DNA from 3 places in the Paenibacillus sp. FSL R5-0486 genome. Region 2 is predicted to be linked to each of the others. Evidence: a T-box and tRNA genes for the amino acid it is inferred to sense, from the RefSeq annotation. Region 2 holds a T-box; the other regions hold tRNA genes.
The links. A T-box is a leader RNA that pairs with one kind of tRNA and senses whether it is charged. The one in region 2 lies ahead of ileS (isoleucine--tRNA ligase), so its partner is inferred to be a tRNA-Ile.

Region 1 (10,110 bases), 2.7 Mb from region 2:
TATGCTCATGATCAGATCATCGATGAAACCCTGAAACTTTTTGGTGGAACTCAGCACATTAATCCATGACCGGATAGCACAGAAGGCTATGTCTCCCCCAACATGAGACCGCTACAATATAAAGTGTACTGAGAATCAATATCATTAGAAACACAGGGGGATTATGATGTACAAACAGCAATATGTCAAAATAACGGGGATCCTGTTCATACTCGCGATGTTACTTGTTGCGTGTGGACAGACACCTGCAAGCACTTCGCAGCCATCTGCAGATGGCGTAAAATCAGCTGCGGGGACAGATGGGGACTCATCCACTGAATCAGCTACTAAGACCGTGGAGAGCGCCAGTGGCAGCAAAGAAATCCCGGCACATCCCGAACGGATTGTGTCCATTAATATGGAGGACATTCTCCTCTCCTTGGAGGTACCACTGGTACTTGCTACACCTATTGGTCGGCAAGATTACCTGAATGAGCAACTTGAAGCTCAAGGCGTGGATGTCGAACCCATCAATGAAAGTGTCAATTTTGAAGCTGTAGTCAGCGCCAATCCGGACCTCATTATTGCCAATGCCAGTTTGGATGCCAAAATTCTCGAACAACTCGAGAAGATCGCGCCTACGATCACTTATGATCGCCGTAATTGGCAGGAATCTATCGTGCAGGTAGCTACTGCGCTAGATATTGAAGAGCGGGCTGAACAGCTTTTACAAAAAAATAAAGACCAAGTAACTGAATCTCAGAAGCTCGCAGCCGATATCACCAAGACCAAACCTACAGCTGCATTCCTGCGCCTCGAAGAGAAGGATATGCGTTTGTTCTTCTCTTCCATTCCATCCACGCCATTTCCAGCTTCCAGTTATGTAGGAGCGGGTTATGAGGTTGGATTCACTCCCGATGCTCTCGTTACCAAACTCGAGGCAGAGAACCCGGATCGGATGAATGCCAGTATCTCGGTAGAACTTTTGCCTGAAATCAAAGCAGACTATCTGTTTATCGTGTCCATTAGCTCAGATGGGTCAGCTGAAGCGTTGCAAAAAACAAAAGATGAACTCAATGAAATCCAGCAACTCCAAGTATGGAAAAGCCTACCCGCTGTTCAAAATGGTCATGTCTATGTCCTCAATGCTAAGAAATGGCTCATTGACGGCCCTATTGCCGAATCGCTCAAACGTAATGAGATGCTCGAAGTTCTTGGACTACCTGCTCCATAATAGTAAACATACTTCTGTTTCATCCACAACAAACAAAAGGAGATCTACCGAAAATCCGGTGAATCTCCTTTTGTTTTAATATTTCAAATGGCCTCATTCAGTTCTGTTTCATGAAAAATCATTCTACATGCTTAACAGCTAAATGTATTTCATGTACACCTTTCTCATCCTGCAATTAATTAGGGATAGGTAATCATCAAAATCATATATAACTTTCCGGCTTTTAATATATTTTAAAATTTTGGGCTGTTTCAATCCCAAGTGCACTCTGGATAAACGTATTAGCCACTTTCTCTACAGGTACAGGATTAAATCCAATAAAGAAATCCTTATATTTTTCCGCAGACTCTACAAACAGATTAGGACTAACCGAATTCAAACGAATGCCTCTTGGTAACTCAAACGCTGCCGCTTTGGCAAACGAATCAATAGCCCCATTGACCATAGCACTTGATGCACCTTGCTCAATAGGGTGGTCTTGTATAATGCCACTGACCAGCGTGAAACTCCCCTTGTCGTTAATATAGTGCTGTCCAATCAATACGATATTGACCTGTCCAAGCAGTTTACCCTGCACACTAATCATATTGTTCTCAGGTGTCAGTTCTTCGAGTTTCGCATAATGGGTCTGGCCCGCCGCCACAATGACGTAATCAATATTTCTCACCGTTTCGAAGAGGGTTGTAATACTCTCTGTCGACGTCATATCCACCTGAACATCCCCGGATTGTCTACCTGCTGTAATAACCTCAACGGAATAATCTTTCAGTTTCGCAACAACGGCTTTACCTAATGTTCCGTTTCCACCAATGACCAGAGCTCTTTTCATTACTGTTTGTCCTCCTTTATAAATAAATACGGTTAATCAGATACGAATTGTTCTATTTATTTAAACAAAGATTCCATCCTTAATCAAATGACAATTGACCCTATTTTAAATAAATTACACTTATTCTTTTTAACACAAAAAAAGCCTTTGCTATAAGCAAAGGCTCTTCTATATGTTACTAAGAAGCGGGTGATGGGAATCGAACCCACGCTATTAGCTTGGAAGGCTAAAGTTCTACCATTGAACTACACCCGCAAATAAAAAAAATCGGGATGACACGATTTGAACATGCGACCCCCTGGTCCCAAACCAGGTGCTCTACCAAGCTGAGCTACATCCCGATACTTATGAGAATAATGGCGCGCCCTGAGAGATTCGAACTCCCGGCCTTTTGATTCGTAGTCAAACGCTCTATCCAGCTGAGCTAAGGGCGCAAATATTGGAGCGGAAGACGGGAATCGAACCCGCGACCCTCGCCTTGGCAAGGCGATGCTCTACCGCTGAGCCACTTCCGCAAAACATATGGTGCGGTCGAGAGGACTCGAACCTCCACGGGGGTTAGCCCACACGGACCTGAACCGTGCGCGTCTGCCAATTCCGCCACGACCGCAAAATATAATGGTGAGTCATGAAGGGCTCGAACCTTCGACACCCTGATTAAAAGTCAGGTGCTCTACCAACTGAGCTAATGACTCGTAATGAAATGGCTGGGGATATAGGATTTGAACCTATGCATGACGGAGTCAAAGTCCGTTGCCTTACCGCTTGGCTAATCCCCATTAAAAAATCATGGGGCGATCGAGGGGAATTGAACCCCCGAATGCCGGATCCACAAACCGGTGCGTTAACCACTTCGCCACGACCGCCATAGAGTAAGCCATTCATCCACTAAGAGAATCTTAGTATTAACAATTTTACTTGTAATATACATTCTATCACAAATTCAGATGTAAATACTAAAAATGGTGCCGGCGAGAGGACTTGAACCCCCAACCTACTGATTACAAGTCAGTTGCTCTACCAGTTGAGCTACACCGGCACGGTGTATATTTAATTAAAAAATGGCGGAACCGACGGGATTCGAACCCGCGATCTCCTGCGTGACAGGCAGGCATGTTAGGCCAACTACACCACGGTTCCAGATCACTTTCTCAAGGAAAGTATAATTGCGGGGGCAGGATTTGAACCTGCGGCCTTCGGGTTATGAGCCCGACGAGCTACCGGGCTGCTCCACCCCGCGTCGTTATAAAGTTATATGGTGGAGGCTGAGGGGATCGAACCCCCGACCCTCTGCTTGTAAGGCAGATGCTCTCCCAGCTGAGCTAAGCCTCCATAATATGACCCGTAGGGGATTCGAACCCCTGTTACCTCCGTGAAAGGGAGGTGTCTTAACCCCTTGACCAACGGGCCTTGCTAAAAAATATCTGGCGGAGAGAGAGGGATTCGAACCCTCGAGACGCTTGTGACGCCTACACGATTTCCAATCGTGCTCCTTCGGCCAGCTCGGACACCTCTCCATATGGCTCCCCGAACAGGGCTCGAACCTGTGACAACTCGATTAACAGTCGAGTGCTCTACCAACTGAGCTATCAGGGAATGGTGGAGCCAAGCGGGATCGAACCGCTGACCTCCTGCTTGCAAGGCAGGCGCTCTCCCAGCTGAGCTATGGCCCCATACACTGTGTATTTCTTGTTGTGGTCTTGCTATGGGCCCTGGTGGACTCGAACCACCGGCCTCACCCTTATCAGAGGTGCGCTCTAACCAACTGAGCTAAGGGCCCTAATATATATCCCTTATTCCTTGGCAAGGGGGGCAAAAAAAATACCCCAAAGGGAAATCGCTTGGCGGCGTCCTACTCTCCCAGGACCCTGCGGTCCAAGTACCATCGGCGCTAGAGGGCTTAACGGTCGTGTTCGGGATGGGTACGTGTGGAACCCCTCCGCCATCGCCACCAAACGCATAGCTTAGCTTACATTTCAGAGATCGTTCTCTGAAAACTAGATTCGAAACGAAACATGCGAATTACAACTTGCTAATTGGATAAGCCCTCGACCGATTAGTACTGGTCAGCTCCATGCATTGCTGCACTTCCACCCCCAGCCTATCTACCTCGTCGTCTTCAAGGGGTCTTACATACTGGGAAATCTCATCTTGAGGGGGGCTTCACGCTTAGATGCTTTCAGCGTTTATCCCGTCCGTACATAGCTACCCAGCGGTGCTCCTGGCGGAACAACTGGTACACCAGCGGTACGTCCATCCCGGTCCTCTCGTACTAAGGACAGCTCCTCTCAAATTTCCTACGCCCACGACAGATAGGGACCGAACTGTCTCACGACGTTCTGAACCCAGCTCGCGTACCGCTTTAATGGGCGAACAGCCCAACCCTTGGGACCTACTTCAGCCCCAGGATGCGATGAGCCGACATCGAGGTGCCAAACCTCCCCGTCGATGTGGACTCTTGGGGGAGATAAGCCTGTTATCCCCAGGGTAGCTTTTATCCGTTGAGCGATGGCCCTTCCATGCGGTACCACCGGATCACTAAGCCCGACTTTCGTCCCTGCTCGACTTGTAGGTCTCGCAGTCAAGCTCCCTTATGCCTTTGCACTCTTCGAATGATTTCCAACCATTCTGAGGGAACCTTTGGGCGCCTCCGTTACTCTTTAGGAGGCGACCGCCCCAGTCAAACTGCCCACCTGACACTGTCCCCGCACCGGATTACGGTACCAGGTTAGAACCTAGATACGATCAGGGTGGTATCCCAACGTTGCCTCCATGCAAGCTGGCGCTCACACTTCAAAGGCTCCCACCTATCCTGTACAGATCGTACCCAAATTCAATATCAAGCTGCAGTAAAGCTCCATGGGGTCTTTCCGTCTTGTCGCGGGTAACCTGCATCTTCACAGGTATTAAAATTTCACCGGATCTCTCGTTGAGACAGCGCCCAAGTCGTTACGCCATTCGTGCGGGTCAGAATTTACCTGACAAGGAATTTCGCTACCTTAGGACCGTTATAGTTACGGCCGCCGTTTACTGGGGCTTCGGTTCACAGCTTCGGATTGCTCCTAACCACTCCCCTTAACCTTCCAGCACCGGGCAGGCGTCAGCCCGTATACTTCGCCTTACGGCTTCGCACAGACCTGTGTTTTTGCTAAACAGTCGCTTGGGCCTTTTCACTGCGGCCCCCTCGTGCTATTCACACTACCGGGGCACCCCTTCTCCCGAAGTTACGGGGTCATTTTGCCGAGTTCCTTAACGAGAGTTCTTCCGCGCGCCTTAGAATACTCTTCTCGCCTACCTGTGTCGGTTTGCGGTACGGGCACCATCACCTGGCTAGAGGCTTTTCTTGGCAGTGTGAGATCATGACCTTCGCTACTATAATTTTCGCTCCCCATCACAGCTCAGCCTTACAATGTGCGGATTTGCCTACACATCAGCCTTACTGCTTAGACGGACATCCATCAGTCCGCGTCACTACCCTACTGCGTCCCCCCATTGCTCATAACGGCTTACGGTGGTACAGGAATTTCGACCTGTTGTCCTTCGACTACGCCTTTCGGCCTCGCCTTAGGTCCCGACTTACCCTGAGCGGACGAGCCTTCCTCAGGAACCCTTAGGCTTTCGGCGGATCAGATTCTCACTGATCTTTTCGTTACTCATACCGGCATTCTCACTTGTATAATGTCCAGCGCTCCTTACGGTACACCTTCAACCCTTATACAACGCTCCCCTACCCCTGATGCAAAGCATCAAGCCATAGCTTCGGTGGTGTGTTTAGCCCCGTTACATTTTCGGCGCAGAGTCACTCGACCAGTGAGCTATTACGCACTCTTTCAATGATGGCTGCTTCTAAGCCAACATCCTGGTTGTCTGTGCAACTCCACATCCTTTCCCACTTAACACACACTTGGGGACCTTAGCTGATGGTCTGGGCTGTTTCCCTTTTGACAATGGATCTTAGCACTCACTGTCTGACTCCCGGAAGTAAGTCTATGGCATTCGGAGTTTGACTGAGCTTGGTAACCCTTGCGGGCCCCGCACCCAATCAGTGCTCTACCTCCACGACTCTGTTTTCCGAGGCTAGCCCTAAAGCTATTTCGGGGAGAACCAGCTATCTCCGAGTTCGATTGGAATTTCTCCGCTACCCCCACCTCATCCCCGCATTTTTCAACATGCGTGGGTTCGGGCCTCCAGTGCGTGTTACCGCACCTTCACCCTGGACAGGGGTAGATCACCCGGTTTCGGGTCTACGTCCACGTACTAAGTCGCCCTATTCAGACTCGCTTTCGCTGCGGCTCCGGCTCTTCACCTTAACCTTGCACGGGAACGTAACTCGCCGGTTCATTCTACAAAAGGCACGCCATCACCCCTAAAACGGGCTCTGACTTTTTGTAAGCACACGGTTTCAGGTTCTATTTCACTCCCCTTCCGGGGTGCTTTTCACCTTTCCCTCACGGTACTGCTTCACTATCGGTCGCTAGGAAGTATTTAGCCTTGGCAGATGGTCCTGCCGGATTCATACGGGGTTTCACGTGCCCCGCACTACTCGGGATCCGTCTCGGAGGGAACAGACTTTCAACTACAGGGCTTTTACCTTCTTTGGCGGGCCTTTCCAGACCTCTTCGCTTAACCGGTTCCTTTGTAACTCCATGTGAGACGTCCCACAACCCCAAAGAGCAAGCTCTCTGGTTTGGGCTTCTCCGCGTTCGCTCGCCGCTACTGACGGAATCACTATTGTTTTCTCTTCCTCAGGGTACTTAGATGTTTCAGTTCCCCTGGTATGCCTCTACATAACCTATGTATTCAGTTATGAGTAACTGGAAATTACCCCAGCTGGGTTTCCCCATTCGGACACCCCCGGATCAAAGCTTGCTTACAGCTCCCCGAGGCAGTTTCGTTGTTCGCCACGTCCTTCATCGGCTCCTAGCGCCTAGGCATCCTCCGTGTGCTCTTAGTAGCTTAACCATTTTGTTCCGGTTTCGGTCGCTCGCTTCCCTTGTTTTGCTTGCGCAAAGCCAAAAGTCGCTCTCACCCGATACCCTCACAAAAGCAATTTAACTACCTTTATACACTTGACTTGTTTGCACAAGTTCAGCTTAAAGGAATGTTCTAATTCGCGTTTGTTTCGTTTCGATATCTAGTTTTCAAAGAACAAGCTCCATGCAAAAGCAAGCTGTTTGAGAGTTTGAGCTCTCAAAACTGAGCAACGAGTGAGTGTTTTGCAACTAAGCTGCGTATTTGAATGTTTCCGTTGCAGGAAACGATTCTCCATAGAAAGGAGGTGATCCAGCCGCACCTTCCGATACGGCTACCTTGTTACGACTTCACCCCAATCATCTATCCCACCTTCGGCGGCTGGCTCCTTGCGGTTACCCCACCGACTTCGGGTGTTATAAACTCTCGTGGTGTGACGGGCGGTGTGTACAAGACCCGGGAACGTATTCACCGCGGCATGCTGATCCGCGATTACTAGCAATTCCGACTTCATGCAGGCGAGTTGCAGCCTGCAATCCGAACTGAGACCGGCTTTGTTGGGATTGGCTCCATCTCGCGATTTCGCAGCCCGTTGTACCGGCCATTGTAGTACGTGTGTAGCCCAGGTCATAAGGGGCATGATGATTTGACGTCATCCCCACCTTCCTCCGGTTTGTCACCGGCAGTCTATCTAGAGTGCCCACCCGAAGTGCTGGCAACTAAATATAAGGGTTGCGCTCGTTGCGGGACTTAACCCAACATCTCACGACACGAGCTGACGACAACCATGCACCACCTGTCTTGAATGTTCCGAAGAAAAGGTACATCTCTGCACCGGTCATTCAGATGTCAAGACCTGGTAAGGTTCTTCGCGTTGCTTCGAATTAAACCACATACTCCACTGCTTGTGCGGGTCCCCGTCAATTCCTTTGAGTTTCAGTCTTGCGACCGTACTCCCCAGGCGGAGTGCTTAATGTGTTAACTTCGGCACCAAGGGTATCGAAACCCCTAACACCTAGCACTCATCGTTTACGGCGTGGACTACCAGGGTATCTAATCCTGTTTGCTCCCCACGCTTTCGCGCCTCAGCGTCAGTTACAGCCCAGAGAGTCGCCTTCGCCACTGGTGTTCCTCCACATATCTACGCATTTCACCGCTACACGTGGAATTCCACTCTCCTCTTCTGCACTCAAGTCACCCAGTTTCCAGTGCGATCCGGGGTTGAGCCCCGGGATTAAACACCAGACTTAAATGACCGCCTGCGCGCGCTTTACGCCCAATAATTCCGGACAACGCTTGCCCCCTACGTATTACCGCGGCTGCTGGCACGTAGTTAGCCGGGGCTTTCTTCTCAGGTACCGTCACCTTGAGAGCAGTTACTCTCCCAAGCGTTCTTCCCTGGCAACAGAGCTTTACGATCCGAAAACCTTCATCACTCACGCGGCATTGCTCCGTCAGGCTTTCGCCCATTGCGGAAGATTCCCTACTGCTGCCTCCCGTAGGAGTCTGGGCCGTGTCTCAGTCCCAGTGTGGCCGATCACCCTCTCAGGTCGGCTACGCATCGTCGCCTTGGTGAGCCGTTACCTCACCAACTAGCTAATGCGCCGCAGGCCCATCCCCAAGTGACAGATTGCTCCGTCTTTCCAGTTTCCTTCAGGCGAAGAAAACAATTATTCGGTATTAGCTACCGTTTCCGGTAGTTGTCCCAAACTTGAGGGCAGGTTGCCTACGTGTTACTCACCCGTCCGCCGCTAACCATCAGAGAAGCAAGCTTCTCTTCAAGTCCGCTCGACTTGCATGTATTAGGCATGCCGCCAGCGTTCGTCCTGAGCCAGGATCAAACTCTCCAATAAAGTATTGAAAAGAGCGATAAGCTCATTTTGAATCTGACGAGATTAAAAATCTCATTTGTGCTCCAGTCGATTCAAGCCAAGGCTCGTTTCAAACTTTCGCGTTCATTCTGCAAGCAGAATGTTTACTCACTCGTTGTTCAGTTTTCAAAGATCAAACTTATTTTGTTACCGAATTTTTTTCTCTTCAGCAACTCTTATATAATATCATGTCCGAACCAACTTTGCAAGCTCTTTTTTTAAGTTTCTTTCGAAGCTTATTTCATTCGCTTGCCGCACCGTGTAAACCGTGTTTTCTTGGCCGGAATTAGAATATATCATGTACAGATTTCAATTGCAAGTCTTTTTTCAAAAATGATAATCAACTCACATCATCAGCACAATATGTAATCTGACGCTCCTGTACATACAAATAACTCTCAGCATCCTTATTACGGTGCTTCTAATATACATGTCCATTAAACATAACCAGGGAAGCCACTTCAACTGCGATTGCAGTGAACAATTGATTGTGACTAGCCCTAGTTTTCGGAGGTCTCAGTTTTCTTTCCTTCTATAATAAATAAGAAAGTATATTCCTTAGGCTCAGCCTACATACTCCACATCACTTCTCAGTGCTTACAATATGCGCTTACCAAGTAACGAAGCGATCAGTTCCACACCAAGCCTTGCCGTATGTCTATTGTGATCAAACAACGGATTCACCTCAACCAGTTCCATCGACGTAACTTGATTTGTGGAAGCAAGTATCTCCAATGCATAATGTGCCTCTCGGTAATTCAGACCACCAGGTACTGGGGTGCCCACACCCGGAGCTTCCCGCGGATCCAGACAATCCATGTCGAAGCTGACATGAATACCATCTGTCCCTTTTCCCGCTGTAGCTATTGCTTCCTCAATAACTTGCTTTATTCCCATCCGGTCAATATCATGCATCGTAAATGCTCGGATTCCCAGCCCCTTAATCTGCTCTTTCTCATACTCATCCAGATCACGCAGACCAATATAGATCAAGTTGGACGGATCAATAAACGCGCCTGCTCCAGCAATGTGCGACAGATTGAATGCAGTATGCCCCAAGGATGCTGCCACACTCATCCCATGCATATTACCGGACAAGCTACGTTCTTCCGTATTCAAGTCTGCATGCGCATCAAACCAGATCACACCCAAATTCGAATAATGTGCTGTTAGCCCGGCAAAAGTACCAATCGCTACACTATGATCTCCCCCAAGCACAAGTGGAA
Region 2 (10,110 bases):
TGGATACGGGCAATCAACTTACAGATCCCTTATCGCGCATGCCGGTCATGGTGATGGAGGTTTCGTTATGGCAAGACATGTTACCCGCTTCATGGAAGGTTAGACTCAAGGACGAGGCGCCGGACAACCTTATTCTGGAGCTTGATCAGGAAAGTTTTCAGTGGCAGGATCGACTGCGGCTGGTGCCTTATCGGGGCATTAACAAAGGGACTGCGTTTATGCTGGCAATGAAGCCGGACCGGGTGAAGGTGACGATGGAGGAAACATGTTATGAGACGACAAGGGTACTTATTGGGCTGGATGGAGGTGTTTTGTCGTCGGATGGGAAATACCAGGCCGTGATTCATCCTGAACTTGTGCAAGACGCTGCTTCTGCGCAGTCTACGGCTCTCTCTGCGGGAGCAACAGAAAAGCCGCTGAATGTGGTATAGGAGGAACGTACATGCTTGTGAAATGGAAACTGGTGGCGCAGCTGCAATATTACCGTCTGTTATTTTTGTTGGGACTCAAAAGTGAAGAGATCTATTATATTGGGGGAAGTGAGGCACTTCCGCCGCCTTTGACAAGGGAAGAGGAAGAATTTTTGCTGCAAAAATTATCCTCGGGAGACTCGGCCATTCGCGCGATGCTTATTGAGCGCAACCTGCGTCTGGTGGTGTACATTGCACGAAAATTTGAAAACACAGGAATCAATATTGAGGATTTGGTCTCCATTGGAGCGATCGGATTGATCAAGGCAGTTAATACATTTGACCCGGAAAAGAAAATCAAACTGGCAACCTATGCTTCACGTTGTATCGAAAATGAAATTTTAATGTACCTGAGACGTAATAGTAAGATCCGAACTGAAGTTTCTTTTGATGAACCGCTCAACATTGATTGGGATGGAAATGAACTATTATTATCCGATGTATTGGGTACTGAAAACGATACAATCTATCGGAATATTGAAGAGCAGGTAGACCGGAAACTTTTGCACAAGGCACTGGAAAAATTAACGGAGCGCGAGCGAATGATTATGGAGCTTCGTTTTGGCCTGACGGATGGGGAAGAAAAGACACAAAAAGATGTAGCCGATCTTCTCGGAATCTCCCAATCCTACATCTCTCGACTCGAAAAAAGAATCATTAAAAGACTCCGCAAGGAGTTCAATAAAATGGTCTGAAATACATCTTTGGTCAGAATGGGTATTACTGGCAAGGGTTCCAAGTACGAATAAAAAAGCCTGCCCCGGAGATAATGTACATTAATGTTTCTCCTTGGGAGGTAAATCACGATGACCCGAAACAAAGTCGAGATTTGTGGCGTGGACACCGCAAAATTGCCTGTCCTCACCAACACTGAAATGAGGGAATTGTTTCATTCCCTTCAGCAACACCATGATCGCTCAGCAAGAGAGAAATTAGTGAATGGCAACCTGCGTCTGGTACTCAGTGTCATTCAGCGTTTTAACAATCGGGGGGAGTTTGTCGATGATCTGTTCCAGGTTGGTTGCATCGGCCTGATGAAAGCCATTGATAATTTTGATTTATCCCAGAATGTCAAATTTTCAACCTACGCGGTGCCGATGATTATCGGTGAAATCCGTCGATACCTGCGTGATAATAACCCAATTCGGGTATCTCGCTCCTTGAGGGACATTGCTTACAAAGCACTTCAGGTCCGTGACAGCCTGACGAATAAAAATTCCCGGGAACCGACGATATTTGAAATTGCGGAAGTACTGAATGTGCCGAAGGAAGATGTTGTTTTTGCATTGGACGCCATTCAGGACCCGGTCTCGCTCTTCGAACCGATTTATCATGATGGTGGAGATCCGATCTATGTTATGGATCAGATCAGCGATGACAGAAACAAAGATGTGTCATGGATCGAGGAAATTGCACTTCGTGAAGCGATGCATCGTCTTGGTCAGCGGGAAAAAATGATTCTGTCGATGCGGTTTTTCGAAGGGAAAACCCAGATGGAAGTGGCTGATGAAATTGGCATTTCCCAGGCTCAGGTATCACGTCTGGAGAAATCAGCGATACAGCAGATGCAAAAACATGTAAAGTCATAACACGATGCAAAGGCAGAAGGACGATCAATCGGGGCAGTGTATACCGTTGGTCGTCTTTTTGTTTTGGACCGTTTCCACATTCGATGAAAAACAGGACATTTTTCGCCCCTGAAACATATATTGTATAGAAGCGTGAAGAACGGGCAGAAGAGGAATAACAGGGGGCGGGAATGAATGAAAGTAAATACGAGCGAAGTAGCGGCACGAGGCATGAAAATCTCAGACTTTCAGACAAAGGATGTCATTAACATTACGGATGGTAAACGCCTCGGTCAGATCAGTGATTTGGAGCTGGATCTGAAGCAGGGACGAATTGAAGCGATTGTTGTGCCAGGGTACAGCCGTTTTATGGGTCTTTTTGGCGGGGGAACGGATCTGGTGATTCCCTGGAGAAACATTGTGAAGATTGGTTCAGATGTGATACTGGTGAAGATGGATGAGGTGAAGGAAAATACGTATGACGAGCGTGATCGCGAAGCGCGCCTGTATGATGAACAGCAGCATAACCGCACAGAGCGAGTGGAACGCATTGAACGGTCAGAACGTAATCAGCGTCGAACGATATAAATGAGACAGAATGTGGCTCATTTGGTACACTGGAAGTGGTGAGGTGAGATAATGGAACCCTTTGTATTGGATAAAGAATTACTTGAACGGACCAAGAACCCAAATTCAGATTTCGGTCCTGATCCGTTATTATTATATGTTGAGCCCTGGACACAGCAATTTGAACAGCTGTCAGTCGGGTTTACGACGAGACATGGTGGAGTTGGAAAAGTTCCGTATGCTACGCTTAATTGTGCTTATCATGTGGGGGATGATCCTGAAGTTGTACTTAACAACCGCAGGCTTGTAACCGAGAAGCTTGGTTTTGCAGCAGAAGCATGGACCTGTGGAGAGCAGGTGCATGGCAAACATGTGGCAGTAATTACCGCTGAAGATCGGAGCAGAGGATTACTTGATCGTGAATCTGCGTTGCAGGATACGGATGGATTGGTCACGAATGTGCCTGGTGTGCTGTTGACTTCTTTCTACGCAGACTGTGTTCCGCTTTATTTCTATGACCCTGTGCAGCAGGCGGTAGGTCTTGCTCATGCCGGCTGGAAAGGCACAGTCGCGGGTATCGCTGTATCCATGGTGGAGACGATGGAACGGGAGTATGGCAGCCGTAGGCAGGACATTCGAGCTGCAATCGGTCCGTCGATTGGGGATTGCTGTTATGAAGTGGATGAGGCGGTCATGCAGCATGTACGGGTTTGGTTTGATGATTCCCCGGTTAATGATAAATACGAGGATTCTGCTTCTAAACAAGCATATCGAGCCGTGAATAACGGTAAAACGATGTTAAACTTGAAAGAATGTAATCGACACATTATGATGAAAGCAGGAATAATGCCGGATCATATCGAATGTACAACATGGTGTACAAGTTGTCATCCCGAACTATTTTTCTCCTATCGGAAGGAAAATGGTGTTACAGGGCGGATGGCGAGCTGGATTGGGCTGGAAGAGAGGTGACCCTCTGTGTCATTGGAGGAGCGTATACAACAGGTAAATCAGAAGATCGAGGATGCATGTCGGCGCAGTAACCGTCATCGTGATGATGTGAATGTGATTGCGGTCACGAAATATGTCTCACTTGAAACAACGGGATCGGTGCTGGATCATGGTCTTGAGCATATTGGAGAAAATCGGTGGCAGGATGCACAGGCCAAATGGGAAGCTTTTGGTCAGCAGGGTACCTGGCATTTTATCGGTCATTTGCAGACAAACAAGGTGAAAGACGTGATTGGCAAGTTTCGTTACATCCATTCACTGGATCGTTTGTCATTGGCGAAGGAGTTGGATAAAAAAGCTGCTTCACTTGGCATCCAAGTGGAAACGTTTTTGCAGGTGAATATTTCGGGTGAAGAGAGCAAGTATGGATTACAGCCTGAACAGGCAAGTTCTTTTTTGCGTGATATTCGTTCGTTCAACAATCTCAAGGTCGTTGGCCTGATGACTATGGCACCTCATGAGGAAGATCCGGAGCTGACGCGTCCCGTATTTCGTGGATTGCGTGAGCTGAGAGATCAATTAAATGGACAAGCCCTTACAGCAGAGCCATTGACTGAGCTGTCGATGGGGATGTCCAATGATTTTGAAGTGGCCATTGAAGAAGGTGCAACCTGGGTACGGCTAGGATCGATTCTCGTAGGAAAAGAGGAGGGTTCACGATGGGCGTAATGAATAAATTTATGAATTTCCTCGGACTTCAGGAAGAGGAAGAGATTGTGGAACGTGAACGAATGGCTGCGCAGGAGGAAAATGAGGCTGAACATCAGGAAGCTGAAACCTCCAGTCTCGATAAACGTAGAAACCAAAGGGGGAATAATGTGGTGAGCATTCATTCCCAGAAAAATGTTAAAGTTGTCCTGTATGAACCGCGTTCTTATGACGAGGCTCAGGAAATTGCCGACCATCTGCGTTCGCATCGTACCGTTGTGGTGAATCTGCAACGAATTCGCCAGGACCAAGCGCTGCGTGTTATTGATTTTTTGAGTGGCACGGTATATGCATTGGGTGGCGGTATTTCCAAAATCGGCGGAAACATTTTTCTCTGTACGCCAGATACGGTTGAAATTCAGGGATCAATTACGGAAATACTGGCTGACAGCGAGCAAGATTATAACAGAATGAGGTGAGCCGTTTTTGGAGTCGTTAGTTAATATTTTGGGTTTTGCATATCAAATTTACTTTTACATGGTCATCGTCTACATATTGATGTCATGGCTTCCCAACGCACGGGAAAGCTTTATCGGTGAATGGCTGGGCAAATTAGTGGAACCATATCTAAGTCCGTTTCGCCGATTTATACCGCCTTTGTTCGGTGTGCTGGATATTTCCCCGATTGTGGCGCTGATCGTTCTGCAACTTGCGCTTAATGGGCTAATCTCCATACTCCGGTATTTTGCATATTAGAGGTTGTTCAAAAAGTCCGCTTTTGATTACGAAGGGTGCCTAGTGGCATCGTCAGCATCGAATATGGAATTCAGCCGAAATAAGCGGGAGGCTTACGAAGTATGTTTCCTTCGGAAACATTGTAGTTGCTCACGTAGTTTTTTCTACGCTCCGCTACTCCATCTCTAGCTTTATCCCATCTTCTCGGTACTGAAAACCGGTCTTTTTGAACACGGACTATTAGGGTAGGGTGACATAGATGAGCGGTGAAATTTACGAACATTTTAGCCATGATGAGCGAGATTTTGTAGATAAGGCTTCGGATTGGGTTGAGCAGGCGGGTAAGTATCATGACATGAAGCTAACTGACTTTCTTGATCCAAGACAGGTTTTTATATTACAGACTCTTGCCAATCGCCGTAACGACGTTCAGATTCGTCTGGATGGTGGTTACGAGGCTGCTGAACGCAAGCGTGCGCTGGTTGCACCTGATTATATGTATCTGGATGATGAGGATATGGGAATGCAGGTGCTCAGCATCACGTCTGATGATCAGAAAATCTCGGAGCTGGAGCATGGGGACTATATGGGTTCCCTGCTCGGGCTTGGGATGAAACGTGGAAAGATCGGAGATATCCAAGTGCTGGAGGACGGTTGCCATACAGTGGTGGCGGCGGAAACCGGCGCTTTTTTATCGCTTCAACTGAATCAGGTGCATCGGTTACATGTGTTCACAGAGTTACTTCCTTTGGATCAGATGCGATGGTCAGAGAGTAAACTGGAGACGATGGACATTACGGTCGCTTCGCTTCGTTTGGATGGAATCTGCGCAGATGTGTATCGGCTTAGTCGCAGTAAAGTGCTGGTGCCAATCAAAGCTGGTCGCTGCCGTGTGAACTGGAAGGTTGAGGAAGATCCCTCCAAATCGCTAAAAGCGGGTGATGTCGTATCCATTCAGGGATTTGGCCGTTTCAAGGTTATGGAACAGGATGGGATGACCAAAAAAGGGCGCTGCCGAGTGAAAATCGGCAAATTTGCCTGAGTCTGTTGCAGGAAAATCCGCTTTCTTGTCGAAATGTTTATCATAAAGGTGTAGAAAATACGCGGTGTATCCGATAAACATTAAGTCAAAGCTTTGCATGAACGTTGGAGGATGCAATTCTGATCCTGCATTCCGTATACGTTGCCAAGGTTAGGCATCAACGATACGGCCCCTTGGGTGGTACCCATATGCTGCAAACCTTCTCTGGACGGGAAGGAACTTTAACAGGAGGTGGACAGCATGCCATTAACGCCGCTGGACATACACAACAAGGAATTTTCCCGACGTTTGCGCGGGTATGACGAGGATGAAGTCAATGAATTCCTGGATCAAGTCATCAAAGATTACGAAGGCGTCATTCGCGAGAACAAAGAGCTGAGCAATCAGTTGCTGTCCGTTCAGGAGAAACTGGATCATTTTTCTACAATTGAAGAGACGCTTAGCAAAACGATTATCATTGCGCAGGAAGCTGCTGATGATGTGAAGGGTAATGCGAAGAAAGAAGCGCAGTTGATCGTGAAGGAAGCAGAGAAAAATGCAGACCGGATCGTGAACGAATCGTTGGGCAAATCTCGCAAAATTGCTTTGGAAGTGGAAGAACTGAAAAAGCAGGCCTCGATTTATCGTGCCCGTTTCCGCACGCTTGTTGAAGCGCAGCTTGAACTGTTGACTCAGGATGGTTGGGAAGTGCTGGAGAGCCGGGAGCAGGAAGTGCGTGACCGTGAGCGGGAGATGAAAGAAATTTATTAGTCTGTCGCCTGGTTGACTTTTGTCTGCAAAGAGGCTATAACTATATTCATAATGAATAGTGATTCCATGACGGGTTCAGTACGTTATGATCTCATCCCTCAGAGAGTTGGTGGTTGGTGCAAACCAATGGATGAGTTATAGCCGAATATCTCCCCGGAGAAGTGACGCTGAAGCGGTGATTATGATTGCCGTGTGTAAGCCGAACCGTAAGCCGTACGTTATAACGGCACCCTGCAGTAGTTTAGCGGGGCATAAGCGCTGTTGATGACAGAGCATACCCAGGCTTGCCTGGATGTGGTTTGTGATGAACAGAATTAGGGTGGTAACGCGAGTATAGCCTCGTCCCTTTCCAGGGACGGGGCTTTTTTGTGTCCAAAAAAGGCGAACGTCCATGAGGCCCGAAGGGACCTCAAGGAGAGAGCCGCCCGCCGGGAGAGCGAAGCACCCGGCAACACCCGCCTCGCAGTAAGGCCATGCGGCGTTCACGCAGGGAACAGCCCCAAAATGGCCGCCACTACGCACATTAACCCTCGCCCATAACCGCCACCGATCCGCCAACGACAACCCATCCCGGGTGTCCAGAGGGCGGAGCGCCTATGGGGTCCCCCTTGGCAAGGGGGATTTAGGGGGATTGAAACGCTTTTTGTGGACGGTCCACAATCCAACCAAAGAAAGGGAAGATAATCATCATGCAACGAGTTGACGTCAAAGAGAAGGCACGTGCCAGAGAATTACGCGTGTTAGATAAATGGAAAACGGAGAATACATTCAAAAGGTCCATCGAAAACCGGGAGGGAAAACCAAACTTCGTATTTTATGAAGGGCCGCCTACAGCGAACGGAAAACCGCATATCGGTCACGTACTGGGACGGGTAATCAAGGATTTTGTTGGACGGTATAACACGATGAAAGGTTACCGTGTCGTTCGTAAAGCGGGTTGGGATACACATGGTCTGCCTGTAGAACTGGGTGTACAGAAAAAGCTTGGTATCTCCCACAAGTGGGAAATCGAAGATTACGGCGTGGAGAAATTCATTAACGAATGTAAAGCGAGCGTATTCGAATACGAGCAACAATGGCGTGATCTGACAGAAGGTATCGGATATTGGACGGATATGAATAACCCGTATATCACCCTTGATAACAACTACATCGAGAGTGTATGGAACATCCTGGCGACAATCCATGAGAAAGGCCTGTTGTATCGTGGTCACCGTGTGAGCCCGTATTGTCCTTCTTGTCAGACAACACTGAGTTCCCATGAAGTTGCACAAGGGTACAAAGACGTCAAAGATCTGAGTGCTACAGCGAAATTCAAACTGAATGACAGCGGAGAATTTGTACTGGCTTGGACGACAACACCTTGGACACTGCCTTCACACGTTGCACTTGCCGTGAATCCGGATATGGACTACTCCCGTGTTCGTCAAGGTGATGAAGTGTACATCATGGCAACCAATCTGGTTGAAAAAGTGATGAAAGATACCAAGGGTGAGTATGAGATCATCGGTGCACTGAAAGGTGCCAATCTGGTTGGCAAAACGTATGATCCTCCGTTCAACTACGTACAGGCTGAGAAAGCCAACATCATTCTGGGTGCAGGCTTTGTAACGGATGCAAGTGGTACGGGTATCGTACACATGGCTCCTGCCCATGGTGAAGATGACTATCGTGTATGCCGTGAGAATGGGATCAGCTTTGTGAACATGGTGGACTTGGAAGGCAAATTTGTCGCTGAGGTTACTGACTTTGCGGGACGTTTCGTGAAGGATTGTGATATTGATATCGTGCGATATCTGTCTGAGCATGGACGGTTGTTCAGCAAAGAAAAATATGAGCACAGCTATCCATTCTGCTGGCGTTGTGATACACCGCTTCTGTACTATGCGATGGACAGCTGGTTTATCCAAACAACAGCCATCAAGGACCAATTGATTGCCAACAACAGTGAAGTGGATTGGTACCCAGGTCACGTTCGTGAAGGTCGCTTTGGGAAATTCCTTGAAGATCTGGTGGATTGGAACATCAGCCGTGATCGTTATTGGGGAACTCCGCTGAACATCTGGGTGTGCGAGGAGACTGGCGAACAATTTGCTCCACACAGCATTGCAGAATTGCGTGCTCGTGCGGTAGGTGATGTGCCAGAGAATCTTGAATTGCATAAACCATATGTGGATGACGTTAAAGTCATGAGCTCTTGTGGCAAATATGAGATGAAACGTACACCGGAAGTGATCGATGTCTGGTTCGACAGCGGCTCCATGCCGTTTGCCCAGCAGCACTATCCATTTGAAAATAAAGAAGTATTCGAACAGCAGTACCCTGCGGATATGATCTGTGAAGGGATTGACCAGACACGTGGCTGGTTCTACAGCTTGCTGGCGGTTTCCACCCTTTTGACAGGCAAAGCGCCTTACAAAGCGGTTATGGCTACAGGACACGTTCTTGACGAGAACGGACAGAAGATGTCCAAATCCAAAGGTAACGTTATCGATCCTTGGGAAGTAATTGAAGAATACGGTACAGATGCATTCCGCTGGGCTTTGTTGTCTGACAGTGCACCGTGGAACAGCAAACGTTTCTCCAAAGGTATCGTAGGCGAAGCAAAATCCAAAATGGTGGATACGCTGGTCAACACCCATGCATTCCTGACGCTTTATGCTACCATTGATGGATTTGATCCACAGGAGCACCCGTTCCAACTGTCCGCACACAAGCTGGATCGCTGGATTCTGTCGAGACTGAACAGTCTGATCCTGGTTGTAGAAAAAGCATTGCTGGTTAACGATTATCTGAACTCCTCCAAAGCGATTGAAGCATTTGTTGATGAGTTGAGTAACTGGTACATCCGTCGTTCCCGTGACCGGTTCTGGGGAAGTGGGCTGACAGAGGATAAACTGGACGCTTACCGTACATTGACTGAGGTACTGGTGACTACCGCGAAGTTGGTTGCTCCGTTCACACCGATGCTGGCAGAAGACATCTATTTGAACCTTGCAACAGGTGAGAGTGTGCACATGGAAGACTATCCGGTAGCTAACGAAGCGCTGATTGATGCAGGACTGGAACAGGATATGGAGACGGCTCGCCGCGTGGTTGAACTTGCCCGTAACGTTCGTAACGAAACAGGCATCAAGACACGTCAGCCGCTGTCTGAATTGATCGTTTCCCTGGATAAAGGCTTTGACCTGACAAGTTATGAAGAGATCATCAAAGAAGAGATCAATGTAAAAGGAATCCGTACGGAGCATAATGATGCGGAATTCGTTGACTTTACATTGAAGCTGAACCTGAAAGTTGCAGGTAAGAAATACGGTAA
Region 3 (10,110 bases), 2.6 Mb from region 2:
GAAGGGTCTGTCAGCTCCATCAGTCGATCAATCTCATCCGGTTGCTCTACCACTGTGCCTCCATGATGATGATACGTAAGCTTCAACCCAAGTTCGCGGGCAATAGCTCCTGCTTCGTTCAATCCTTCAGCGAGGATATGCCATTCAGATTCGCTGAGTCTGAGCACTTCTTTTTCATTCGGTGTCCGTCTTGGATCAAAATGAAGTGACCCGCCTACCTCTGCCGTACTGATTACCTTACTGCCCATGGATTGCAGAAATTCCGCATGTTTGCGATAACTGTCCAGCTCCGACTGACGATATGCCGGGTCGGAGAAAAGTACAGATTTCCACTGGGAGACCAGCTTGATATTCCTTTTGCTCAATTCCTCACGCAATATAGCAGAATCGGTAGGATATTTACGTCCCATCTCTGTACCCGTCAGCCCAAGACGCTGAATGTCATCCAGAATCTGTGCACACGTTGTCGCATCACCATGCTCCTTCACATCTTCACCGACCCAATTGATCGGATGAATCCCAAGCTGGAATGGCAGCTTGCTCATTGCTCCACGTCTCCTTTGTCGTTCAACATTGTGGTTCACTATATTAAACCGGATTAAATCGGTCTTGCTTTGGCACGGTTGGCTTGCATGGTGTGATGAGCCTGAACTACCTTTTCTTCGGCAGATACCTCAGGTACACCCACATTCCACCATGACTCGTATCCACCTGCGTTGGTTCCAGGCACGACCGGAATCTCAATCAACGTACTCACTGTTTCGTTCTTCGCATCTCGGAGTGCTTGTTCCAGCTGTTCTGCTGTCTCCGCTCTATAGGATTTGGCTCCCATGCTTCGGGCGTGTGCAGCAAAGTCCATTGGCATGTAATTCCCCGTCAGTCGTCCACTCTCGGAATCCCGATAACGGAACTCATTGCCAAACCCGTCACTACCATGTTCCCGCTGTAAATTATGAATACATTGGAATCCATTGTTGTTGAATAATAAAATAGTCATCTTCTTCTGTTCCTGCAAACTGGTCACAAACTCCGAATGCAGCATCAGATAACTGCCATCCCCTACCATGGCGTACACTTCACGATCCGGCTCGGCAAGTGCTGCTCCGAACGCTCCACTTACCTCGTACCCCATACAGGAGAATCCATACTCCATGTGGTATGTCTTTGGTACAGACGCACGCCACAGACGATGTAGATCACCCGGCAGACTGCCTGCCGCACACACTATGACGGAAGATGGATCAATGGTCCGGTTAACGATGCCGACTGCCGTAGTCTGTGCCAGCCCTGCTTCATGTTGAGCTGCATACAGCCGATCCACTTCTGCATTCCACTCAGCGCGGAGATCAGCGATTTCAGATGCACCATATGCACTGCGATATCGTCTTTGCTGCAATTCCTTCTGCAAAGCCTGCAATCCTTCGCGTGCATCTGCCAGAATGGCTTCTCCGCCTAACTTGGCGGCATCCATGCTGTTCAAGTTGATGTTGATGAATGACGCTTCCGGATGTTGAAAAGCAGAGCGGGACGCCGTCGTGAAATCCGAGAACCGCGTACCGACGCCGATCACAACGTCTGCTTCTCTCGCCAGCCTATTGGCTGCCAGAGAGCCCGTAACCCCGATGGCCCCCACATTTAGTGGGTGGTCCCAAGAAACTGCGCTCTTGCCCGCCTGCGTCTCGGCGATCGGAATACCAAATACCTCGGCGAACTCCACGAGTTGAACGGACGCCTCAGAGTACAACACACCGCCGCCTGCAACGAGCAGCGGCTTTCTGCCTCGGGCAATCTGCTCCGTTGCCCGTTCAATGGCTGCCTGTACCGGGGGACGACGATCCAGATAATGTACTTTGCGGGCAAAGAAAGATTCCGGGTAATCGTACGCTTCTGCCTGCACATCCTGCGGCAATGCGAGCGTTACTGCTCCCGTCTCTGCTGGATCGGTTAGCACACGCATGGCCTGTGTAACAGCAATCATCAACTGTTCGGGACGAACGATGCGATCCCAGTACTTGCTGACGGCTTTGAATGGATCAGTGGCTGAGATTGTATAATCACTGCTCACTTCCAACTGCTGAAGTACCGGGTCCGGTTCCCGTGTAGCAAAGTTGTCTCCAGGAAGCAATAAAACCGGAATTCGGTTCACCGTTGCAGTAGCTGCCGCCGTAATCATATTCAAAGCACCAGGTCCAATGGATGTAGTACATGCATAGATCTGTCTACGGTTCTTCTGCTTGGCATAAGCCGCTGCCGTATGCACCATTCCTTGTTCGTTCTTGCCTTGCATATACGTCAGGCTTCCCGGACTGCGCTCCAGCGCTTCTCCAATGCCTGTTACATTGCCATGTCCAAAAATACCGATGATTCCCTTCACAAACTTGGTTTCCACCCCGTCAACCGAGATATATTGCTGATCCAGGTATCGAAGCAGTGCCTGAGCCATCGTTAATCGAATTGTTTTCATGAGTTTGATCGCCGTCCTTTCCTTTACGGGTTAAGCGCTTAATCTAAGTTAAGTTTAAGCGCCTTACCCCTAAAGGTTAAGCGCTTAATTGATATGGTATTACAGGTTAATGATTTACGCAAGCTATTTTTGTAAGCGTTTTTATAAATTGTGATAAAGAAAAGATATTCTTGTGTTCAAACATGTGTTAGACCTTCTCTATTTGAACACTTCCACAATGACTAAGGACAGACTTAAAAGAGAGGGGAATATATCGTGAGGATGGGATACATGTTGGTACATGCTAATCAGCTATATAATCCATGATCTTCGTATACAATCATGGTCAATATGCCTGTGAATGCAGAAAAAAAGAAAGAGACGGTGAGTACCGTCTCTTTCTTTTTCAATATATAAGCGGGTGATGGGAATCGAACCCACGCTATTAGCTTGGAAGGCTAAAGTTCTACCATTGAACTACACCCGCATAAAAAAAATCGGGATGACACGATTTGAACATGCGACCCCCTGGTCCCAAACCAGGTGCTCTACCAAGCTGAGCTACATCCCGTTATCTATACCGGCGAGAGGACTCGAACCTCCACGGTTTCCCACTCGATTTTGAGTCGAGCGCGTCTGCCATTCCGCCACGCCGGCAAAATATGAAGTTATAATGGCGCGCCCTGAGAGATTCGAACTCCCGGCCTTTTGATTCGTAGTCAAACGCTCTATCCAGCTGAGCTAAGGGCGCAAAATATTGGAGCGGAAGACGGGAATCGAACCCGCGACCCTCGCCTTGGCAAGGCGATGCTCTACCGCTGAGCCACTTCCGCAAATAAAGGATGCGCGTGGAGGGACTTGAACCCCCACGTCAAAGACGCTAGATCCTAAGTCTAGTGCGTCTGCCAATTCCGCCACACGCGCATATAATGGTGAGTCATGAAGGGCTCGAACCTTCGACACCCTGATTAAAAGTCAGGTGCTCTACCAACTGAGCTAATGACTCATAGAAAAACTGGTGGAGGATGATGGATTCGAACCACCGAACCCGTACGGGAGCAGATTTACAGTCTGATGCGTTTGGCCGCTTCGCTAATCCTCCAGGATTACATGGTGCCGGCGAGAGGACTTGAACCCCCAACCTACTGATTACAAGTCAGTTGCTCTACCAGTTGAGCTACACCGGCGTATTACATGGTGTTATAAATGGTGGCTCGGGACGGAATCGAACCGCCGACACGAGGATTTTCAGTCCTCTGCTCTACCGACTGAGCTACCGAGCCTTACTAGAATAAAAAAATGGCGGAACCGACGGGATTCGAACCCGCGATCTCCTGCGTGACAGGCAGGCATGTTAGGCCAACTACACCACGGTTCCAGATCACTTTCTCAAAGGAAAGTATAATTGCGGGGGCAGGATTTGAACCTGCGGCCTTCGGGTTATGAGCCCGACGAGCTACCGGGCTGCTCCACCCCGCGTCGTTATAAAGTTTATATGGTGGAGGCTGAGGGGATCGAACCCCCGACCCTCTGCTTGTAAGGCAGATGCTCTCCCAGCTGAGCTAAGCCTCCATAATATGACCCGTAGGGGATTCGAACCCCTGTTACCTCCGTGAAAGGGAGGTGTCTTAACCCCTTGACCAACGGGCCTTACTGGCTCCCCGAACAGGGCTCGAACCTGTGACAACTCGATTAACAGTCGAGTGCTCTACCAACTGAGCTATCAGGGAATGGTGGAGCCAAGCGGGATCGAACCGCTGACCTCCTGCTTGCAAGGCAGGCGCTCTCCCAGCTGAGCTATGGCCCCATACTCTGGTGTATTTCATTGTTGTGGTCTTGCTATGGGCCCTGGTGGACTCGAACCACCGACCTCACCCTTATCAGAGGTGCGCTCTAACCAACTGAGCTAAGGGCCCTTATCAATTTTCGAAAAAAAATACCCCAATGGGGTTTCGCTTGGCGGCGTCCTACTCTCCCAGGACCCTGCGGTCCAAGTACCATCGGCGCTAGAGGGCTTAACGGTCGTGTTCGGGATGGGTACGTGTGGAACCCCTCCGCCATCGCCACCAAACGCATAGCATAGCTTACATTTCAGAGTGTTGTTCTCTGAAAACTAGATTCGAAACGAAACATGCGAATTATCACTTGCTATTGGATAAGCCCTCGACCGATTAGTACTGGTCAGCTCCATGCATTGCTGCACTTCCACCCCCAGCCTATCTACCTCGTCGTCTTCAAGGGGTCTTACATACTGGGAAATCTCATCTTGAGGGGGGCTTCACGCTTAGATGCTTTCAGCGTTTATCCCGTCCGTACATAGCTACCCAGCGGTGCTCCTGGCGGAACAACTGGTACACCAGCGGTACGTCCATCCCGGTCCTCTCGTACTAAGGACAGCTCCTCTCAAATTTCCTACGCCCACGACAGATAGGGACCGAACTGTCTCACGACGTTCTGAACCCAGCTCGCGTACCGCTTTAATGGGCGAACAGCCCAACCCTTGGGACCTACTTCAGCCCCAGGATGCGATGAGCCGACATCGAGGTGCCAAACCTCCCCGTCGATGTGGACTCTTGGGGGAGATAAGCCTGTTATCCCCAGGGTAGCTTTTATCCGTTGAGCGATGGCCCTTCCATGCGGTACCACCGGATCACTAAGCCCGACTTTCGTCCCTGCTCGACTTGTAGGTCTCGCAGTCAAGCTCCCTTATGCCTTTGCACTCTTCGAATGATTTCCAACCATTCTGAGGGAACCTTTGGGCGCCTCCGTTACTCTTTAGGAGGCGACCGCCCCAGTCAAACTGCCCACCTGACACTGTCCCCGCACCGGATTACGGTACCAGGTTAGAACCTAGATACGATCAGGGTGGTATCCCAACGTTGCCTCCACACAAGCTGGCGCTCATGCTTCAAAGGCTCCCACCTATCCTGTACAGATCGTACCCAAATTCAATATCAAGCTGCAGTAAAGCTCCATGGGGTCTTTCCGTCTTGTCGCGGGTAACCTGCATCTTCACAGGTATTAAAATTTCACCGGATCTCTCGTTGAGACAGCGCCCAAGTCGTTACGCCATTCGTGCGGGTCAGAATTTACCTGACAAGGAATTTCGCTACCTTAGGACCGTTATAGTTACGGCCGCCGTTTACTGGGGCTTCGGTTCACAGCTTCGGATTGCTCCTAACCACTCCCCTTAACCTTCCAGCACCGGGCAGGCGTCAGCCCGTATACTTCGCCTTACGGCTTCGCACAGACCTGTGTTTTTGCTAAACAGTCGCTTGGGCCTTTTCACTGCGGCCCCCTCGTGCTATTCACACTACCGGGGCACCCCTTCTCCCGAAGTTACGGGGTCATTTTGCCGAGTTCCTTAACGAGAGTTCTTCCGCGCGCCTTAGAATACTCTTCTCGCCTACCTGTGTCGGTTTGCGGTACGGGCACCATCACCTGGCTAGAGGCTTTTCTTGGCAGTGTGAGATCATGACCTTCGCTACTATAATTTTCGCTCCCCATCACAGCTCAGCCTTACAATGTGCGGATTTGCCTACACATCAGCCTCACTGCTTAGACGGACATCCATCAGTCCGCGTCACTACCCTACTGCGTCCCCCCATTGCTCATAACGGCTTACGGTGGTACAGGAATTTCGACCTGTTGTCCTTCGACTACGCCTTTCGGCCTCGCCTTAGGTCCCGACTTACCCTGAGCGGACGAGCCTTCCTCAGGAACCCTTAGGCTTTCGGCGGATCAGATTCTCACTGATCTTTTCGTTACTCATACCGGCATTCTCACTTGTATAATGTCCAGCGCTCCTTACGGTACACCTTCAACCCTTATACAACGCTCCCCTACCCCTGATGCAAAGCATCAAGCCATAGCTTCGGTGGTGTGTTTAGCCCCGTTACATTTTCGGCGCAGAGTCACTCGACCAGTGAGCTATTACGCACTCTTTCAATGATGGCTGCTTCTAAGCCAACATCCTGGTTGTCTGTGCAACTCCACATCCTTTCCCACTTAACACACACTTGGGGACCTTAGCTGATGGTCTGGGCTGTTTCCCTTTTGACAATGGATCTTAGCACTCACTGTCTGACTCCCGGAAGTAAGTCTATGGCATTCGGAGTTTGACTGAGCTTGGTAACCCTTGCGGGCCCCGCACCCAATCAGTGCTCTACCTCCACGACTCTGTTTTCCGAGGCTAGCCCTAAAGCTATTTCGGGGAGAACCAGCTATCTCCGAGTTCGATTGGAATTTCTCCGCTACCCCCACCTCATCCCCGCATTTTTCAACATGCGTGGGTTCGGGCCTCCAGTGCGTGTTACCGCACCTTCACCCTGGACAGGGGTAGATCACCCGGTTTCGGGTCTACGTCCACGTACTAAGTCGCCCTATTCAGACTCGCTTTCGCTGCGGCTCCGGCTCTTCACCTTAACCTTGCACGGGAACGTAACTCGCCGGTTCATTCTACAAAAGGCACGCCATCACCCCTAAAACGGGCTCTGACTTTTTGTAAGCACACGGTTTCAGGTTCTATTTCACTCCCCTTCCGGGGTGCTTTTCACCTTTCCCTCACGGTACTGCTTCACTATCGGTCGCTAGGAAGTATTTAGCCTTGGCAGATGGTCCTGCCGGATTCATACGGGGTTTCACGTGCCCCGCACTACTCGGGATCCGTCTCGGAGGGAACAGACTTTCAACTACAGGGCTTTTACCTTCTTTGGCGGGCCTTTCCAGACCTCTTCGCTTAACCGGTTCCTTTGTAACTCCATGTGAGACGTCCCACAACCCCAAAGAGCAAGCTCTTTGGTTTGGGCTTCTCCGCGTTCGCTCGCCGCTACTGACGGAATCACTATTGTTTTCTCTTCCTCAGGGTACTTAGATGTTTCAGTTCCCCTGGTATGCCTCTGCATAACCTATGTATTCAGTTATGAGTAACTGGAAATTACCCCAGCTGGGTTTCCCCATTCGGACACCCCCGGATCAAAGCTTGCTTACAGCTCCCCGAGGCAGTTTCGTTGTTCGCCACGTCCTTCATCGGCTCCTAGCGCCTAGGCATCCTCCGTGTGCTCTTAGTAGCTTAACCATTTTGTTCCGGTTTCGGCCGCTCGCTTCCCTTGTTTTGCTTGCGCAAAGCCAAAAGTCGCTCTCACCCGATACCATCACAAAAGCAATTTGACTACCGTTTTTATTGAAACTTGTTTAACACAAGTTCAGCTAAAAAGGAATGTTCTAATTCGCGTTTGTTTCGTTTCGATATCTAGTTTTCAAAGAACAAGCTCCATGCAAAAGCAAGCTGTTTGAGAGTTTGAGCTCTCAAAACTGAGCAACGAGTGAGTAGTTTGTGCAGATCTAGTCTGCTATTTGAATGTTTCCGTTGCAGGAAACGATTCTCCATAGAAAGGAGGTGATCCAGCCGCACCTTCCGATACGGCTACCTTGTTACGACTTCACCCCAATCATCTATCCCACCTTCGGCGGCTGGCTCCTTGCGGTTACCCCACCGACTTCGGGTGTTATAAACTCTCGTGGTGTGACGGGCGGTGTGTACAAGACCCGGGAACGTATTCACCGCGGCATGCTGATCCGCGATTACTAGCAATTCCGACTTCATGCAGGCGAGTTGCAGCCTGCAATCCGAACTGAGACCGGCTTTGTTGGGATTGGCTCCATCTCGCGATTTCGCAGCCCGTTGTACCGGCCATTGTAGTACGTGTGTAGCCCAGGTCATAAGGGGCATGATGATTTGACGTCATCCCCACCTTCCTCCGGTTTGTCACCGGCAGTCTATCTAGAGTGCCCATCCGAAATGCTGGCAACTAAATATAAGGGTTGCGCTCGTTGCGGGACTTAACCCAACATCTCACGACACGAGCTGACGACAACCATGCACCACCTGTCTCCTCTGTCCCGAAGGAAAGATACATCTCTGCATCGATCAGAGGGATGTCAAGACCTGGTAAGGTTCTTCGCGTTGCTTCGAATTAAACCACATACTCCACTGCTTGTGCGGGTCCCCGTCAATTCCTTTGAGTTTCAGTCTTGCGACCGTACTCCCCAGGCGGAGTGCTTAATGTGTTAACTTCGGCACCAAGGGTATCGAAACCCCTAACACCTAGCACTCATCGTTTACGGCGTGGACTACCAGGGTATCTAATCCTGTTTGCTCCCCACGCTTTCGCGCCTCAGCGTCAGTTACAGCCCAGAGAGTCGCCTTCGCCACTGGTGTTCCTCCACATATCTACGCATTTCACCGCTACACGTGGAATTCCACTCTCCTCTTCTGCACTCAAGTCACCCAGTTTCCAGTGCGATCCGGGGTTGAGCCCCGGGATTAAACACCAGACTTAAATGACCGCCTGCGCGCGCTTTACGCCCAATAATTCCGGACAACGCTTGCCCCCTACGTATTACCGCGGCTGCTGGCACGTAGTTAGCCGGGGCTTTCTTCTCAGGTACCGTCACCTTGAGAGCAGTTACTCTCCCAAGCGTTCTTCCCTGGCAACAGAGCTTTACGATCCGAAAACCTTCATCACTCACGCGGCATTGCTCCGTCAGGCTTTCGCCCATTGCGGAAGATTCCCTACTGCTGCCTCCCGTAGGAGTCTGGGCCGTGTCTCAGTCCCAGTGTGGCCGATCACCCTCTCAGGTCGGCTACGCATCGTCGCCTTGGTGAGCCGTTACCTCACCAACTAGCTAATGCGCCGCAGGCCCATCCCCAAGTGACAGATTGCTCCGTCTTTCCAGTTTCCTTCAGGCGAAGAAAACAATTATTCGGTATTAGCTACCGTTTCCGGTAGTTGTCCCAAACTTGAGGGCAGGTTGCCTACGTGTTACTCACCCGTCCGCCGCTAACCATCAGAGAAGCAAGCTTCTCTTCAAGTCCGCTCGACTTGCATGTATTAGGCATGCCGCCAGCGTTCGTCCTGAGCCAGGATCAAACTCTCCAATAAAGTATTGAAAAGAGCGATAAGCTCATTTTGAATCTGACGAGATTAAAAATCTCATTTGTGCTCCAGTCGATTCAAGCCAAGGCTTGTCTCAAACTTTTGCGTTCATTCTGCAAGCAGAATGTTTACTCACTCGTTGTTCAGTTTTCAAAGATCAAACTCGTTTCGTTACCGAATGTTGTTCTCTTCAGCAACTTTTATATCATAACACTTCCGAACCAACTTAGCAAGCTCTTTTTTTAAGTTTCTTTCGAAGCTCATTTCATTCGCTTACCGCACCGTGTAAACCGTGTTTTCTTGGCCGGAATTAGAATATATCATATACACAACACAATTGCTACTTGTAAAATATCCCATCTAAAAACTGATTATATATTTGATTCAACCTCTTCATAATCTCTTTTCCAATGGCAATATCCTCTTACTATATCCTATTATACACTCACCGGTCTAATCTATCTAAATAATAGGTTGTGAATAGACTCATTCAACATCATTACATTCGTTCTATAAGATAAGAAACATAATACATCTTCTCAATAACACTGCTATCTATTATGTCGGTATCAAATCTAATAATTAAACTCCATAAGCTGTGAGCTTATTTAGATTCTGCTTTTCACTTTTTATACCCTTATAAGTCTCTGAACCTGCCCATCACTATCGTGTCGTAATACTGTCCATCCGCATGTCTACGATCCTTTTTCAAAATACCTTCGATCTCGA

Region 1: it has a tRNA-Ile gene. The T-box ahead of ileS (isoleucine--tRNA ligase) is inferred to sense a tRNA for this amino acid. The anticodon was not compared.
Region 3: it has a tRNA-Ile gene. The T-box ahead of ileS (isoleucine--tRNA ligase) is inferred to sense a tRNA for this amino acid. The anticodon was not compared.

The regions. Positions count from the first base shown of each region.
Region 1 is NZ_CP150237.1:351,812-361,921, reverse strand. It holds gene MKY01_RS01770 (AraC family transcriptional regulator) at 1-69, shown strand, start outside; gene MKY01_RS01765 (ABC transporter substrate-binding protein) at 164-1,213, shown strand; gene MKY01_RS01760 (short chain dehydrogenase) at 1,437-2,042, opposite strand; tRNA gene MKY01_RS01755 (tRNA-Gly) at 2,227-2,297, opposite strand; tRNA gene MKY01_RS01750 (tRNA-Pro) at 2,310-2,383, opposite strand; tRNA gene MKY01_RS01745 (tRNA-Arg) at 2,400-2,476, opposite strand; tRNA gene MKY01_RS01740 (tRNA-Gly) at 2,483-2,557, opposite strand; tRNA gene MKY01_RS01735 (tRNA-Leu) at 2,566-2,652, opposite strand; tRNA gene MKY01_RS01730 (tRNA-Lys) at 2,662-2,737, opposite strand; tRNA gene MKY01_RS01725 (tRNA-Gln) at 2,747-2,821, opposite strand; tRNA gene MKY01_RS01720 (tRNA-His) at 2,833-2,908, opposite strand; tRNA gene MKY01_RS01715 (tRNA-Thr) at 3,006-3,081, opposite strand; tRNA gene MKY01_RS01710 (tRNA-Asp) at 3,105-3,182, opposite strand; tRNA gene MKY01_RS01705 (tRNA-Met) at 3,209-3,282, opposite strand; tRNA gene MKY01_RS01700 (tRNA-Val) at 3,299-3,374, opposite strand; tRNA gene MKY01_RS01695 (tRNA-Glu) at 3,381-3,452, opposite strand; tRNA gene MKY01_RS01690 (tRNA-Ser) at 3,468-3,559, opposite strand; tRNA gene MKY01_RS01685 (tRNA-Asn) at 3,563-3,638, opposite strand; tRNA gene MKY01_RS01680 (tRNA-Ala) at 3,640-3,715, opposite strand; tRNA gene MKY01_RS01675 (tRNA-Ile) at 3,749-3,822, opposite strand; rRNA gene rrf (5S ribosomal RNA) at 3,882-3,998, opposite strand; rRNA gene MKY01_RS01665 (23S ribosomal RNA) at 4,079-7,004, opposite strand; rRNA gene MKY01_RS01660 (16S ribosomal RNA) at 7,314-8,866, opposite strand; gene rocF (arginase) at 9,482-10,110, opposite strand, start outside.
Region 2 is NZ_CP150237.1:4,904,059-4,914,168, reverse strand. It holds gene spoIIGA (sigma-E processing peptidase SpoIIGA) at 1-431, shown strand, start outside; gene sigE (RNA polymerase sporulation sigma factor SigE) at 443-1,165, shown strand; gene sigG (RNA polymerase sporulation sigma factor SigG) at 1,277-2,059, shown strand; gene MKY01_RS21775 (YlmC/YmxH family sporulation protein) at 2,234-2,626, shown strand; gene pgeF (peptidoglycan editing factor PgeF) at 2,678-3,577, shown strand; gene MKY01_RS21765 (YggS family pyridoxal phosphate-dependent enzyme) at 3,584-4,285, shown strand; gene MKY01_RS21760 (cell division protein SepF) at 4,276-4,743, shown strand; gene MKY01_RS21755 (YggT family protein) at 4,751-5,020, shown strand; gene MKY01_RS21750 (YlmH/Sll1252 family protein) at 5,259-6,041, shown strand; gene MKY01_RS21745 (DivIVA domain-containing protein) at 6,282-6,791, shown strand; T-box leader at 6,849-7,141, shown strand; gene ileS (isoleucine--tRNA ligase) at 7,481-10,110, shown strand, end outside.
Region 3 is NZ_CP150237.1:315,179-325,288, reverse strand. It holds gene iolE (myo-inosose-2 dehydratase) at 1-545, opposite strand, end outside; gene iolD (3D-(3,5/4)-trihydroxycyclohexane-1,2-dione acylhydrolase (decyclizing)) at 599-2,464, opposite strand; tRNA gene MKY01_RS01495 (tRNA-Gly) at 2,860-2,930, opposite strand; tRNA gene MKY01_RS01490 (tRNA-Pro) at 2,941-3,014, opposite strand; tRNA gene MKY01_RS01485 (tRNA-Leu) at 3,022-3,100, opposite strand; tRNA gene MKY01_RS01480 (tRNA-Arg) at 3,118-3,194, opposite strand; tRNA gene MKY01_RS01475 (tRNA-Gly) at 3,202-3,276, opposite strand; tRNA gene MKY01_RS01470 (tRNA-Leu) at 3,287-3,367, opposite strand; tRNA gene MKY01_RS01465 (tRNA-Lys) at 3,374-3,449, opposite strand; tRNA gene MKY01_RS01460 (tRNA-Tyr) at 3,460-3,545, opposite strand; tRNA gene MKY01_RS01455 (tRNA-Thr) at 3,555-3,630, opposite strand; tRNA gene MKY01_RS01450 (tRNA-Phe) at 3,651-3,726, opposite strand; tRNA gene MKY01_RS01445 (tRNA-Asp) at 3,744-3,821, opposite strand; tRNA gene MKY01_RS01440 (tRNA-Met) at 3,849-3,922, opposite strand; tRNA gene MKY01_RS01435 (tRNA-Val) at 3,940-4,015, opposite strand; tRNA gene MKY01_RS01430 (tRNA-Glu) at 4,022-4,093, opposite strand; tRNA gene MKY01_RS01425 (tRNA-Asn) at 4,098-4,173, opposite strand; tRNA gene MKY01_RS01420 (tRNA-Ala) at 4,175-4,250, opposite strand; tRNA gene MKY01_RS01415 (tRNA-Ile) at 4,286-4,359, opposite strand; rRNA gene rrf (5S ribosomal RNA) at 4,398-4,514, opposite strand; rRNA gene MKY01_RS01405 (23S ribosomal RNA) at 4,595-7,520, opposite strand; rRNA gene MKY01_RS01400 (16S ribosomal RNA) at 7,835-9,387, opposite strand; gene MKY01_RS01395 (GNAT family N-acetyltransferase) at 10,019-10,110, opposite strand, start outside.